2 regions of the Nonomuraea rosea genome follow, and region 2 is predicted to be linked to the other one. Evidence: riboswitches for the same ligand, from Rfam matches in the RefSeq annotation. Region 2 holds a riboswitch; the other holds the start of a gene.
What was found. A riboswitch is a leader RNA that binds a small molecule or an ion and turns the genes downstream of it on or off. The one in region 2 is predicted to bind cyclic di-AMP.
Positions count from the first base shown of each region.

Region 1 (5,441 bases), on a different contig from region 2:
CAGGCCCTCACGAGGCTGATGGAGGAGGGGGAGATCCAGCCGTCCATCAACCAGATCGAGCTGCACCCGTACCTGCAGCAGCGGGAGATGCGCGCCTTCCACGAGGCCAACGGCATCCTCACCGAGGCGTGGAGCCCGCTCGGCCAGGGCAAGGGGCTGCTCGCCGACCCGGCGCTGGCGGTGCTGTCGGACAAGTACGGCAAGACGCCCGCGCAGATCGTGCTGCGCTGGCACCTGCAGCTCGGCAACGTCGTCATCCCCAAGTCCGCGACCCCGTCGCGCATCGCCGAGAACATCGACGTGTTCGGCTTCATCCTCGACGCCGAGGACATGGCCGCCATCGGCGCCCTGAACAGGGGGCTGCGCATCGGGCCCGACCCCGACACGTTCAACATGACGTGATGGGTCTACGCTCTCCGGCGTGCGGGATTTCGGCTGGGGAATAGCGGCTACGGGCACCATCGCCCGTAAGGTGGGCGCGGCCATCGCGGCGGAGCCCGGCATGCGGGTGGCCGCCGTCGGCTCCAGGAACCTGGGCAGGGCCCAGGCGCTGGCCGGCACGCTGGGCGCGGATTCGGCGTACGACTCCTACGAGCGTCTGTGCGCCGATCCTGCCGTGGACGCCGTCTACGTGGCCACGCCGCACACCCAGCACCTCCAGGTGGCCGAGGCCGCCATCGCCGCGGGTAAAGCCGTGCTCTGCGAGAAGCCGCTGGCCGCGATCGTGGACGACGCCGAGAAGATGGTGCGCCTGGCACGGGAGGCAGGCGTGTTCCTGATGGAAGCCATGTGGATGCGGTTCAATCCGCTCATCCGGCTCATCGCGGCCGACCCGCGCTTCGGCGACCTCCGCTCCGTGCAGGCCTCCTTCGGCTTCGCCGCCCCCTACGACCCCGCGCACCGCCTGTGGGCGCCAGAGCTGGGCGGCGGGGCTCTGCTCGACCTGGGGATCTACCCGTTCGGCCTGGCGCAGCTCCTGCTGGGGATGCCCTCGGGGCTGCGTGTCACCGGCGCTCTGGCGCCCAACGGCGTGGACGCGGAGGCGGGCGGCGTCCTGCTCTACCCCGGTGGCGTAAAGGCCCTGGTGGAGGTCTCATTGCTCGGGAATTACCCGAACGATGCCCGTGTTGTGGGTACGCAGATGCGGGCGGACATCCAGGCGCCGTTCTGGGCGCCGCAGCGGATCCTCCTCACCGGGCCCTCCATGGAGCCGGAAGAGCATGTGCTCGATCCGGCCGACAACGGATACGCCGGCGAGATCCGCGAAGTCCGTGCCGCGACGGCCGAAGGCAGGACCGAATCCTCGATCATGCCACTTGACGAATCCCTTGCCATGATGGGGCTTCTGGCCGACGCTCGCAGGCAACTCGCCTAGCTGGGCTTTTATGGATTTGTAATCCTCTTGCCTCATGTATTACCTTATGGGGCATCTCGTGGCATACGTCCGGTTTGTCCGGCGATGTCCAACCATCGCACGACACATCACAGGATCGTCCTGTGACCGCTGAATTCGCCTTCGGGCGGAACCGGGGACCCAGTCCTTTGGGGTGAATCGGCACTTCGGTGCCGTAGGGCAGCTTCCACGCCCGAACCCGTCAGCTAACCCGGTAAGCGGCATGGAAGCAAGGAGTAACCCCCTCGATGGCGAAGCACCGTTTCACTGCTGCCCCGAAGATCCAGATCGCCCGCGCCCTCCTCGGCGCCACCATCGCCGCGTCGGCTCTCGGCGCCCACACCATGACGGCCAGCGCCGACACCGCGACCGGCGTCGCCGCGGCCACCGCCGCGCGCCACCCGGACTCCGCCATCGCCGCCCACGAGGCCGGCGCCAAGGGCGGCAATGCCGCGGAGACCAAGGTCAACGTCACCGCCGACCAGGTCCTGGCCTTCGCCAAGGCTCAGGTCGGCACCTCCGAGAACGCCGCCGGCGGCGGCACCAAGTTCCAGCAGTGGTACGCCGGTTCGCAGCGTGCCGCCGAGACCGTCGCCCGTGACGGCGGAAGCAGGACCGCGTACCTGAACGCCGCCTGGTGCTCGATGTTCGTCTCCTGGGTCGGTGAGCAGACCGGCGCCCGCCCGCAGGTCGGCTGGGACGCCTACACCGTCGCCCACGCCAAGTGGTTCAAGGCCAACCACCGCTTCGGCGCCCTGGCCAAGCCCGGCGCCGTGGTCTTCTTCTCCTGGAGCGGCGGCAAGGACCTCAGCGACATCCAGCACGTCGGGTTCGTCGTGAAGGACAACCAGGACGGCACCATCTCGACGGTCGAGGGCAACACCGGCAACGGCAAGGTCGAAGAGCGCGTCCGTCCGAAGTCCCAGGTCGTGGGCTACGGCTACCCGCAGTACGCCTGATCGGCCACCGGCAGGCTCCTTGCCTTCCATGACAGCGAGCGCGCGCCCCGCCCCGGGGCGCGCGCTCGCTGCGTTTTCTGGAAAGCCTCGCCCATGGGTGCTCACCGGTGGGCGAGGCTTTCGCGCTGGATGGCGTACAGGTCGGCGTAGCGCCCGGGGCGGGCGAGCAGCTCGTCGTGGGTGCCCTGCTGGACGATGCGGCCGCGGTCCAGCACGACGATCAGGTCGGCCATCCGCACGGTGGGGAAACGGTGGGTGATCAGCAGGGTGACGGCGGCTCCCCGGGCGGCGCGGCGGGCGGCCTGGGCGTAGCGGGCGAAGACGGCCCTCTCCGCGGGCGCGTCCAGGGACGCGGTCGGCTCGTCCAGCACCAGCAGCAGCGGCCCGGCTCGCATCGAGGCCCTGGCCAGGGCCAGCTTCTGCCACTGGCCGCCGGACAGCTCGACGCCGGCGGCGAAGGTGCCGCCCAGCTCGGAGTCCAGGCCGCGGGGCAGGCCCGCGACCAGCTCCGTGCCGCCCGCCTGCTCCAGTGCCCTCGCCACGGCGGCCCGGTCCGTCAGGCGGGGCAGGTCGCCGATGCCGACGGTCTCCGCGGCGGTCAGCTCGAAGCGCACCAGGTCCTGGAACACCGCGCTGATCCTGGCCCGCCAGCGTTCCGGGGGGAGTTTGTGCAGCGGTGTGCCGTCCAGCAGGATCTCGCCCCGGTCGGGCCGGTAGAGGCCGCAGAGCAGCTTGGCCAGGGTGGTCTTGCCGGAGCCGTGCGCTCCAACCAGCGCCACGGTGGCTCCGGCCGGCAGGTGCAGGCTGACGTCGCGCAGGACCGGCCGGTCCGTGCCCGGATAGGCGAAGGACACCTCCCGCAGGGTGATCCCGTCCCGAAGCCACTCAGGCGGCTCGTACGGCGCAGGCCCGCACCGCGCAGGCTCGGGGCCCGTGGGGTCGGGGCCCGTGGGGTCGGGGCCCGTGGGGTCGGGGCCCGTGGGGTCGGGGCCCGTGGGCTCGGGGCCCGTGGGCTCGGGGCCCGTGGGGTCGGGGCCCGTGGGGTCGGGTCTCCGGGCCGGGGTGCGGGGCGGGGCGGAGGTTCGGGTGCGGGCGTAGGTGCGGAGCCAGGCCAGGCGGGTGGCGGCGCGCAGGCCCGCGGCGACCGAGCCGAGGTGGAAGGCCAGCCGGGAGGCCTGGGTGACGAACTGCACGCCGACCGTGGCCACCAGCACGACGTCCCCCGCCGTGGCGAGCCCCCGCCGGGCCAGCCAGGCCGTGCAGCCGAGCGTGGCCACGTATCCGGTGATGAACACCGCGCCCCCGCAGAACGTACGCAGCGCCGCGCGCGTCCTGGCCCGCGACAGCCCGGCCGACACCTCCTCCCAGCGGTCCCCGGCCATCGATTCCAGCGCCGGGGCGGCGCCGCAGAGCCGTACCTCCTTGGCCGTCTCGGGGGCGGTGACGGACTCGGACAGGTGCTGCTCCAGCCGGGTGGCCTCAGCGGTGCGTTCGGTCGCGGCGTCGATGCGGGCGGCGGCCCCGCGGCGTACCAGCAGCGAGGGCAGCACGGCCACGCCCAGCAGCAGCGGGAGCAGCGGATGGACGGCGGCCAGCAGCGCCACCCCGACGGCGATCTGCACGCCGTGCTCCACTGCCAGGGCGACCGCCCAGACCGCGAAGTACAGCTGCCGGCTCTGTTCGCGCAGCACCTGCAGCTTGTCCAGGTAGGCGGGCCGCTCCAGGTGCTCGACGGTGGGCACGCCGGAGGTCAGGGTGAGGATCTCCTCCTGCACGGCCAGGCCCATCCGCTCGGCGAGCTCCTGCATCAGGGCCAGCTCGGCGCGGCCGAGGGCCACCCCGGCGGCCAGCGCGGCCCCCGCGGCCACGCCCCACCCCGCGCCGGACGCGGCCGCACCCGCGGTGGCGGCGTCGGTCAGCTCGCGGAGCAGGATGCCGACCAGCCCATGACTGACGGCGCCCAGGACCAGGAAGGCCGCCAGGGCGAGGCCGGCTCGCCGGTCGGTCCGCCAGGCCAGCGCCAGCAGCGTACGGAGCGTGCCCCACGCCGTCATCGGGCGCCGCCCAGGAGCAGGCCGGCCTGCATCCGGTACCAGCGCGCGTACCGGCCGTCCAGCGCCAGCAGCCCGGCGTGGCCGCCCTCCTCGGCGACGGCGCCGTCGTCGAGCACGACGATCCGATCGGCCCGGCGCACGGTGGCGAACCGGTGCGAGATGAGCACGAGGGTGCGGCCACGTGTGCGTTCGAGCAGCCGCTCGAACACCTCTCGCTCCGCCCGCGCGTCCAGATGGGCGGTGGGCTCGTCCACGACCAGCACCTGCCGCCCGGCGTTCAGCGCGTAGACGGCGCGGGCCAGCGCCACCTTCTGCCACTGCCCGCCGGACAGGTCGCGGCCGCCGGTGAAGGCGCGGGACAGCGGCGTGTCCAGCCCGTCGGGCAGACCGTCCAGCAGGTCCGTGGCGTCGACCGCCGTCAGGGCGGCCAGCACGTCGGCGTCCGTACCGTCGAAGGCGGGGTCCCCGAGCCGGATGTTGTCACGCAGCGGCAGCGGATAGCGCGCGAAGTCCTGGAACACCACGGCGGCATCCGGGATCGGGACGACACGGCCCTCCTGCGCCGGGTACAGGCCCGTGAGCAGCTTGGCCAGCGTGGTCTTGCCCGCGCCGTTCAGCCCGACGACGGCCAGCCGCTCGCCTGGCCGGATCCGCAGGTCCAGCCCCTTGAGCACCGGCGCCGTGCCGTTGGGGTAGGTGAAGCTCACCCGCTCCAGGCAAGCGCCGGTGAACGCCGTACCGGACGGGACGGCGAGTGGTACAGCGGGCGGTACGGAGGGCAGGACGGCGGGGGCGGGCCGCAGGAGCCGCAGGGTCGCCTCGTACGGCCTCGTCCCGTAGGCGATCTCGAACATCTGGAAGCTGCCCGCCCCGTAGGCGAAGACCAGCAGCGCCGCCAGCACGCACTGGGCCAGCGCGCCTGCCCCCAGGGCCCCGGCGGCCGTCAGCCAGGCCAGCGTCGCGAGCACACCGGCCGCGCCCAGCAGCTGCAGCCCCAGGATCCACCCGTAGCCGAGCACCGCCCGGCGACGGCCC
Region 1 is NZ_BAABDQ010000005.1:247,474-252,914, reverse strand. It holds gene ABEA43_RS14885 (aldo/keto reductase) at 1-402, shown strand, start outside; gene ABEA43_RS14880 (Gfo/Idh/MocA family protein) at 422-1,375, shown strand; cyclic di-AMP (ydaO/yuaA leader) riboswitch at 1,493-1,629, shown strand; gene ABEA43_RS14875 (CHAP domain-containing protein) at 1,642-2,352, shown strand; gene ABEA43_RS14870 (ABC transporter ATP-binding protein) at 2,454-4,406, opposite strand; gene ABEA43_RS14865 (ABC transporter ATP-binding protein) at 4,403-5,441, opposite strand, start outside.
Region 1: linked by a shared signal. The riboswitch ahead of ABEA43_RS14875 (CHAP domain-containing protein) and the one ahead of ABEA43_RS25545 (C40 family peptidase) in region 2 are both predicted to bind cyclic di-AMP.

Region 2 (5,441 bases):
CTCATTGAAGCCGAGCGAGGGCTTGTTTGGGAGGGCCCAGTTTCCCGGCCCTCCCGCGTCGCCTCAGTCGGAGACGTCGGCGCACACGACGTGCGCGCCGATCTCGATCATCCGGCGCTCGCTGCGCGCGTCCGCCACTCTGGCCATGAGGATCGGCGCCCCGGAGGCCGCGAACTGCGGCAGGCGGGCGCGGACCAGGCGGTGCAGGTCGCGTACGACGTCCTCGGCGGCGGACATGTGCACCTTCACGTGCAGCATGATCCCCGGGGCCCCCGACGCCGTGCGGGCCTCGGAGATCCAGACGTGGTGCACCAGCGGGAAGTCCATGAGCAGGTACGAGATGGCCTGCCGCAGCGCGGGCAGGATCGGGTGCGTGCACCGCCGATATCCCGGATCCACCTGCTGCATCGGCCCCGACAGATGCGGCCTGGGCGCGGGCACCCACGGCAGCGCCGGGGCCTCCGGGCTCGGCGGCGCCACCTGGGCCAGCGCGGCACCGCGTGACACGGTCGCCATCGCACCCGTCGCGTACGCGGCCGGCACCGCCCCCGAGAGGACGGGATGCGGCCCCGAACGCGTCGAGGTGAGGAAGCGCTGGAGATCGTCGATCGGCACAGCCGCGGCGGCTGGTCCGGCCGCGTCGATGACGATCTCCCGCACGCCGGTGACGCGCTGGATGTCCAGGATGGTGTCGGCATCGCACGCCGACAGGGAATGACTGCCGCGGTGCCTGGCATAGGTAGCAGGACCGGTGTAACCGAGAAGCACTCGGTCACCGGCTTGGGTCGTCCCTAGGACGACCGAACGATCTGGTCGCACTGCCACCAGGATTCCACCGTCGGCGAGAGCGCTCAGCAGGCGATGGGGCGTGCCATGCTGGGCGAGCACGTCGGCAAGCGCAGGATTCCCGATGCTCATATGACGAACCATAGGTAGTCGGCCACGGCTTATCAGGCTAATGGCGAATAAATCTCCCGATCAAGACAAAGATGCGTTCAGAGTGGATGAGTTTTCGCCGCGCTGGGTACGGCGGACCCGTCTCACATCGTGGGTCCCTCGTGAACGCGTTCACAAGCGGCGGATAGACTCTGTGGGACCGCCGGGGGATCCGTGGACGTGTCCCCCGAAGCCCGCCGCATGCCGCGAAGGATCCACACCAGTGAACAAGCCCGTCGTTCTGGTCGCAGAGGAGCTGTCCGAGGCCGGCCTCGCCGTGCTCGGAGCCGATTTCGAGGTCCGCCACACCGACGGCGCCGACCGTTCCAAGCTGCTGCCGGCCCTCGCCGACGTGGACGCGCTGATCGTCCGCTCCGCCACGCAGGTCGACGCCGAGGCCATCGCCGCCGCGCCCAAGCTGCGCGTGGTCGCCCGCGCCGGCGTCGGTCTCGACAACGTCGACGTCGAGGCCGCCACCAAGGCCGGTGTCATGGTGGTCAACGCCCCGACCTCCAACATCACCAGCGCCGCCGAGCAGACCATCGCCCTCATCCTGGCCAGCGCGCGCAACACGGCCCAGGCGCACGCCGCGCTGAAGAACGGAGAGTGGAAGCGCTCGAAATACACCGGTGTCGAGCTGGACGAGAAGGTCGTCGGCATCCTCGGCCTCGGCAAGATCGGCCAGCTCGTGGCTCAGCGGCTGCAGCCGTTCGGCGTCGAGCTGATCGCCTACGACCCCTACCTGCCGCCGGCCCGCGCCGCGCAGATGGGCGTCAAGCTGCTCAGCCTCGAAGAGGTCCTCAAGCAGGCCGACTTCATCACCGTCCACCTGCCCAAGTCCAAGGAGACGCTCGGGCTCATCGGTGACAAGGAGCTGCACGAGGTCAAGCCGTCGGTGCGGATCATCAACGTGGCCCGCGGCGGCATCGTGGACGAGGGCGCCCTCTACTCGGCGATCAAGGAGGGCCGGGTCGCGGGCGCGGGCCTGGACGTCTTCTCCAAGGAGCCCTGCACCGACAGCCCGCTGTTCGAGCTCGACCAGGTCGTCGCCACCCCGCACCTGGGCGCCTCCACGCACGAGGCCCAGGAGAAGGCCGGCACCCAGGTCGCGCGCAGCGTGAAGCTGGCGCTCGCGGGCGAGTTCGTGCCGGATGCCGTCAACGTCCAGGGCGGCGTGGTGGCCGAGGACGTCAAGCCGGGCCTGCCGCTGGCCGAGAAGCTGGGCCGGGTGTTCACCGCCCTGGCCGGTGAGGTCGCCACCAAGCTCGACATCGAGGTCCGCGGCGAGATCGCCTCCCAGGACGTGCGGGTGATCGAGCTGGCCGCGCTCAAGGGCGTGTTCACCGACGTGATCGAGGAGCAGGTCACCTACGTCAACGCCCCGCTGCTGGCCAAGGACCGCGGCATCACCGTCGAGCTGGTCACCAGCTCCGACAGCCCTGACTGGCGCAACGTGGTGACCGTGCGCGGCGTGCTCGCCGACGGCCGCCGGGTCTCGGTCTCCGGCACGCTCTCCGGGCCGCGGCAGATCACCAAGATCGTCGAGGTCAACGGCTACGAGATGGAGATCGAGCCGACGGCTCACCTGTGCTTCTTCACCTACGCCGACCGTCCGGGCATCGTCGGCGTCGTCGGCCGCCTCCTCGGCGAGCACGGCATCAACATCGCCTCGATGCAGGTGGCCCGTGACGTCAAGGGCGGCAAGGCGCTCATCGCGCTGACGGTCGACTCCGCGATCCCGGCCGACGTGGTCGACCAGATCGTCACCGAGATCGGCGGCGAGAGCGGCCGCTCGGTGGACCTGGAGGGCTGACCTCCTCCCGCCGTCGCTTGAGGGCCGCCACCCGGATCGTTCCCGGGTGGCGGCCCTTTCTGTTGTCTCAGCATGCGAGATACTAGGACATCCAACGAGATTGCTGGGGTACTGTTGCTGGAAATGCGCCAGGTTCTCGTACTTATTACCTGCCGCGGCGGGGCCTGTTAGGGCAGGTCGACGACTCGCCGCGGTGAGCGGCGTTGTGTCGGCCAATAAGCCCCTTTCGTCCGGTCCGTGACCCGGACCACGAGATCAGGCCCGGTTCGGATTCGCGACCGGGGTCCGACTTCTTCCGTTGGAACGCGCCCGCGAAATGAGATGAGTCCACATGTACGAGATGTATGCCTGGAATCGCACAGAAGAGCACGAGGACGAGGCCGCGGAGGCCGTTCAGACCGCGCTGGACCGCCGGGACAACGGTGGCGCGCCGCAAAACTCCGGTCGTTAGCACCCCACCCGGCGTGGGCCGCCCCGCGCCGGGCCGCCCACGCCGGGTAGTCCTTTACAGGGTGGCGGTCAGTCTGGCCGGCGCCGGAGCGTCACGCTGCTCCTTGAGCTCCGTCCATCGCCGCACGCCCTTGGGATCGGGCCGTACGCCGCCCACGAAGGCGGTTCTGCGCCATTCGGAGAGCTGTTCTTCCTTGACCACGTCGCCGGTGTGCGGCGCGTGCACCATGTAACCGGGGCGGGAGATCATCCCGACATGTCCCAGGTTGCTGAAGAAGACCAGATCGCCTGGCTTGAGATCCTTCCAGGCGATCTTCTTCGAGAACGCGCCGTACTGCTCTCTGGCCGTGCGCGGCAGCTCGATGCCCGCGTCCTCATAGGCCCGGAGCATGAGTCCCGAGCAGTCGTATCCTCGGTCGCTGGTGCCGCCCCAGACGTACGGGATGCCGCGCTTCTGCATGGCGAATCCCAGGGCGGTCTTCCAGGCGGGCTTGGGCGCGTTCTGCAGCCGGATGCGTTTGATGTCGGCGCCCGTGAGGGTGATGGCCGAGCTGTCCTGCGGAGTGCCGGCCGAGTCGTTCTTCGGGGTGGCCGCCTGGGCTGGAGTGCTCAGGGCGAGCCCGGTGATGCCTGCCGCCAGAACCAGGGCGACGCGTGGCAATGCGATGGGAGACAGAGGACTGTCCTTCCACGAGGCCGACCGGGTTAGCTGACGGGCTCGGGCCTGGAAGTAGCCCTACGGCGCAGGTGAGCGGCCGATTCGCCCCTTGGGGGGAAAGTGGGTCCCCGGCTCCACGCAGCGGCTGCGTGGATTAGGCCCGACGGACTCTAACGAAATGGTCAAAAGGCCGCAAATCGGGCAAAACTGGACGTCCGAAAAATGAGATGGTGTGTTCGTCAGTCGAGACGAGCCGGTAAGGTACCGCCCATGGAGTCGCGTAACATCCGCCTGGCCGTCATCCCTGGAGACGGCATCGGCACCGAGGTCGTAGCCGAAGGACTCAAGGTCCTGGAGGCGGTGGGCACGAAGATCGAGCCCACTCACTACGACCTGGGAGCCGCCCGCTACCACCGTACCGGCGAGACGCTGCCGGACGCGGTGCTGGAGGAGCTGCGCGGCTATGACGCGATTCTGCTCGGCGCGGTCGGCGACCCCAGCGTGCCGCCCGGCGTCCTTGAGCGCGACCTGCTGCTGCGCCTGCGGTTCGAGTTCGACCACTACGTCAACCTGCGGCCGGTCAAGCTGTTCCCCGGGGTGGCGACCCCGCTGGCCGACACGCCCGCCGAGAACATCGACATGATCGTCGTCCGCGAGGGCACCGAGGGCCTCTACGCGGGCACCGGCGGCGTCATGCGGCGCGGCACCCCGCACGAGATCGCCACCCAGGAGTCGCTCAACACCGCCTACGGCGTTGAGCGCGTGGTGCGCTACGCGTTCGAGAAGGCCAAGTCGCGGCCCCGCAAGAAGCTGACGCTCGTCCACAAGACGAACGTGCTCACCTACGCCGGCGACCTGTGGCAGCGCACGGTCAACCGCGTGGCCGAGGAGTTCCCCGAGGTCACGACCGACTACAGCCACATCGACGCGGCCTCGATGTTCTTCGTCAGCCAGCCCGAGCGGTTCGACGTGGTCGTCACCGACAACCTGTTCGGCGACATCATCACCGACCTCGGCGCGGCCATCGCGGGCGGCATCGGCCTGGCGGCCAGCGGTAACATCAACCCTGAGCGCAGCACGCCCAGCATGTTCGAGCCGGTGCACGGCAGCGCGCCCGACATCGCCGGGCAGGGCAAGGCCGACCCCACCGCGACCATTCTCTCCGTCGCCATGCTCCTCGACCACCTCGGCCTGCACGCCGAGTCGGCCAGGGTCGAGCAGGCGGTGGCCGACGACATCGTGGACCGGCTGGCCGGCTGGGCGGGCCGCACCACCCACGAGATCGGTGACGACATCACCGCGCGAGTATCCGGCTAGGACCGCCTAGCCCCGAACGCGCCTGGTGGTCCGAAGAGGACTGCCAGGCGCTTTTTCGCGTCCAAACGGTCGAACCACCCCATTGGCCGCTTGCCATCCCATATAGCGAGACAATAGGAAGTACGGACCGCCTCGCGCGGGCAGCGCCGCTCCGCAGGTTCGTAGATTTCGCAGCTTCGTTAGGTTTTCGTAGAGTCGCAGAGAGAAGGACCGCCGTCATGACCATCGCTCAGAAGCTCAGCTTCGACGTGCAGCTATCCGACCACG
Region 2 is NZ_BAABDQ010000011.1:91,654-97,094, reverse strand. It holds gene ABEA43_RS25555 (hypothetical protein) at 64-918, opposite strand; gene serA (phosphoglycerate dehydrogenase) at 1,160-2,749, shown strand; gene ABEA43_RS25545 (C40 family peptidase) at 3,255-3,860, opposite strand; cyclic di-AMP (ydaO/yuaA leader) riboswitch at 3,879-4,028, opposite strand; gene ABEA43_RS25540 (3-isopropylmalate dehydrogenase) at 4,128-5,174, shown strand; gene ABEA43_RS25535 (branched-chain amino acid aminotransferase) at 5,393-5,441, shown strand, end outside.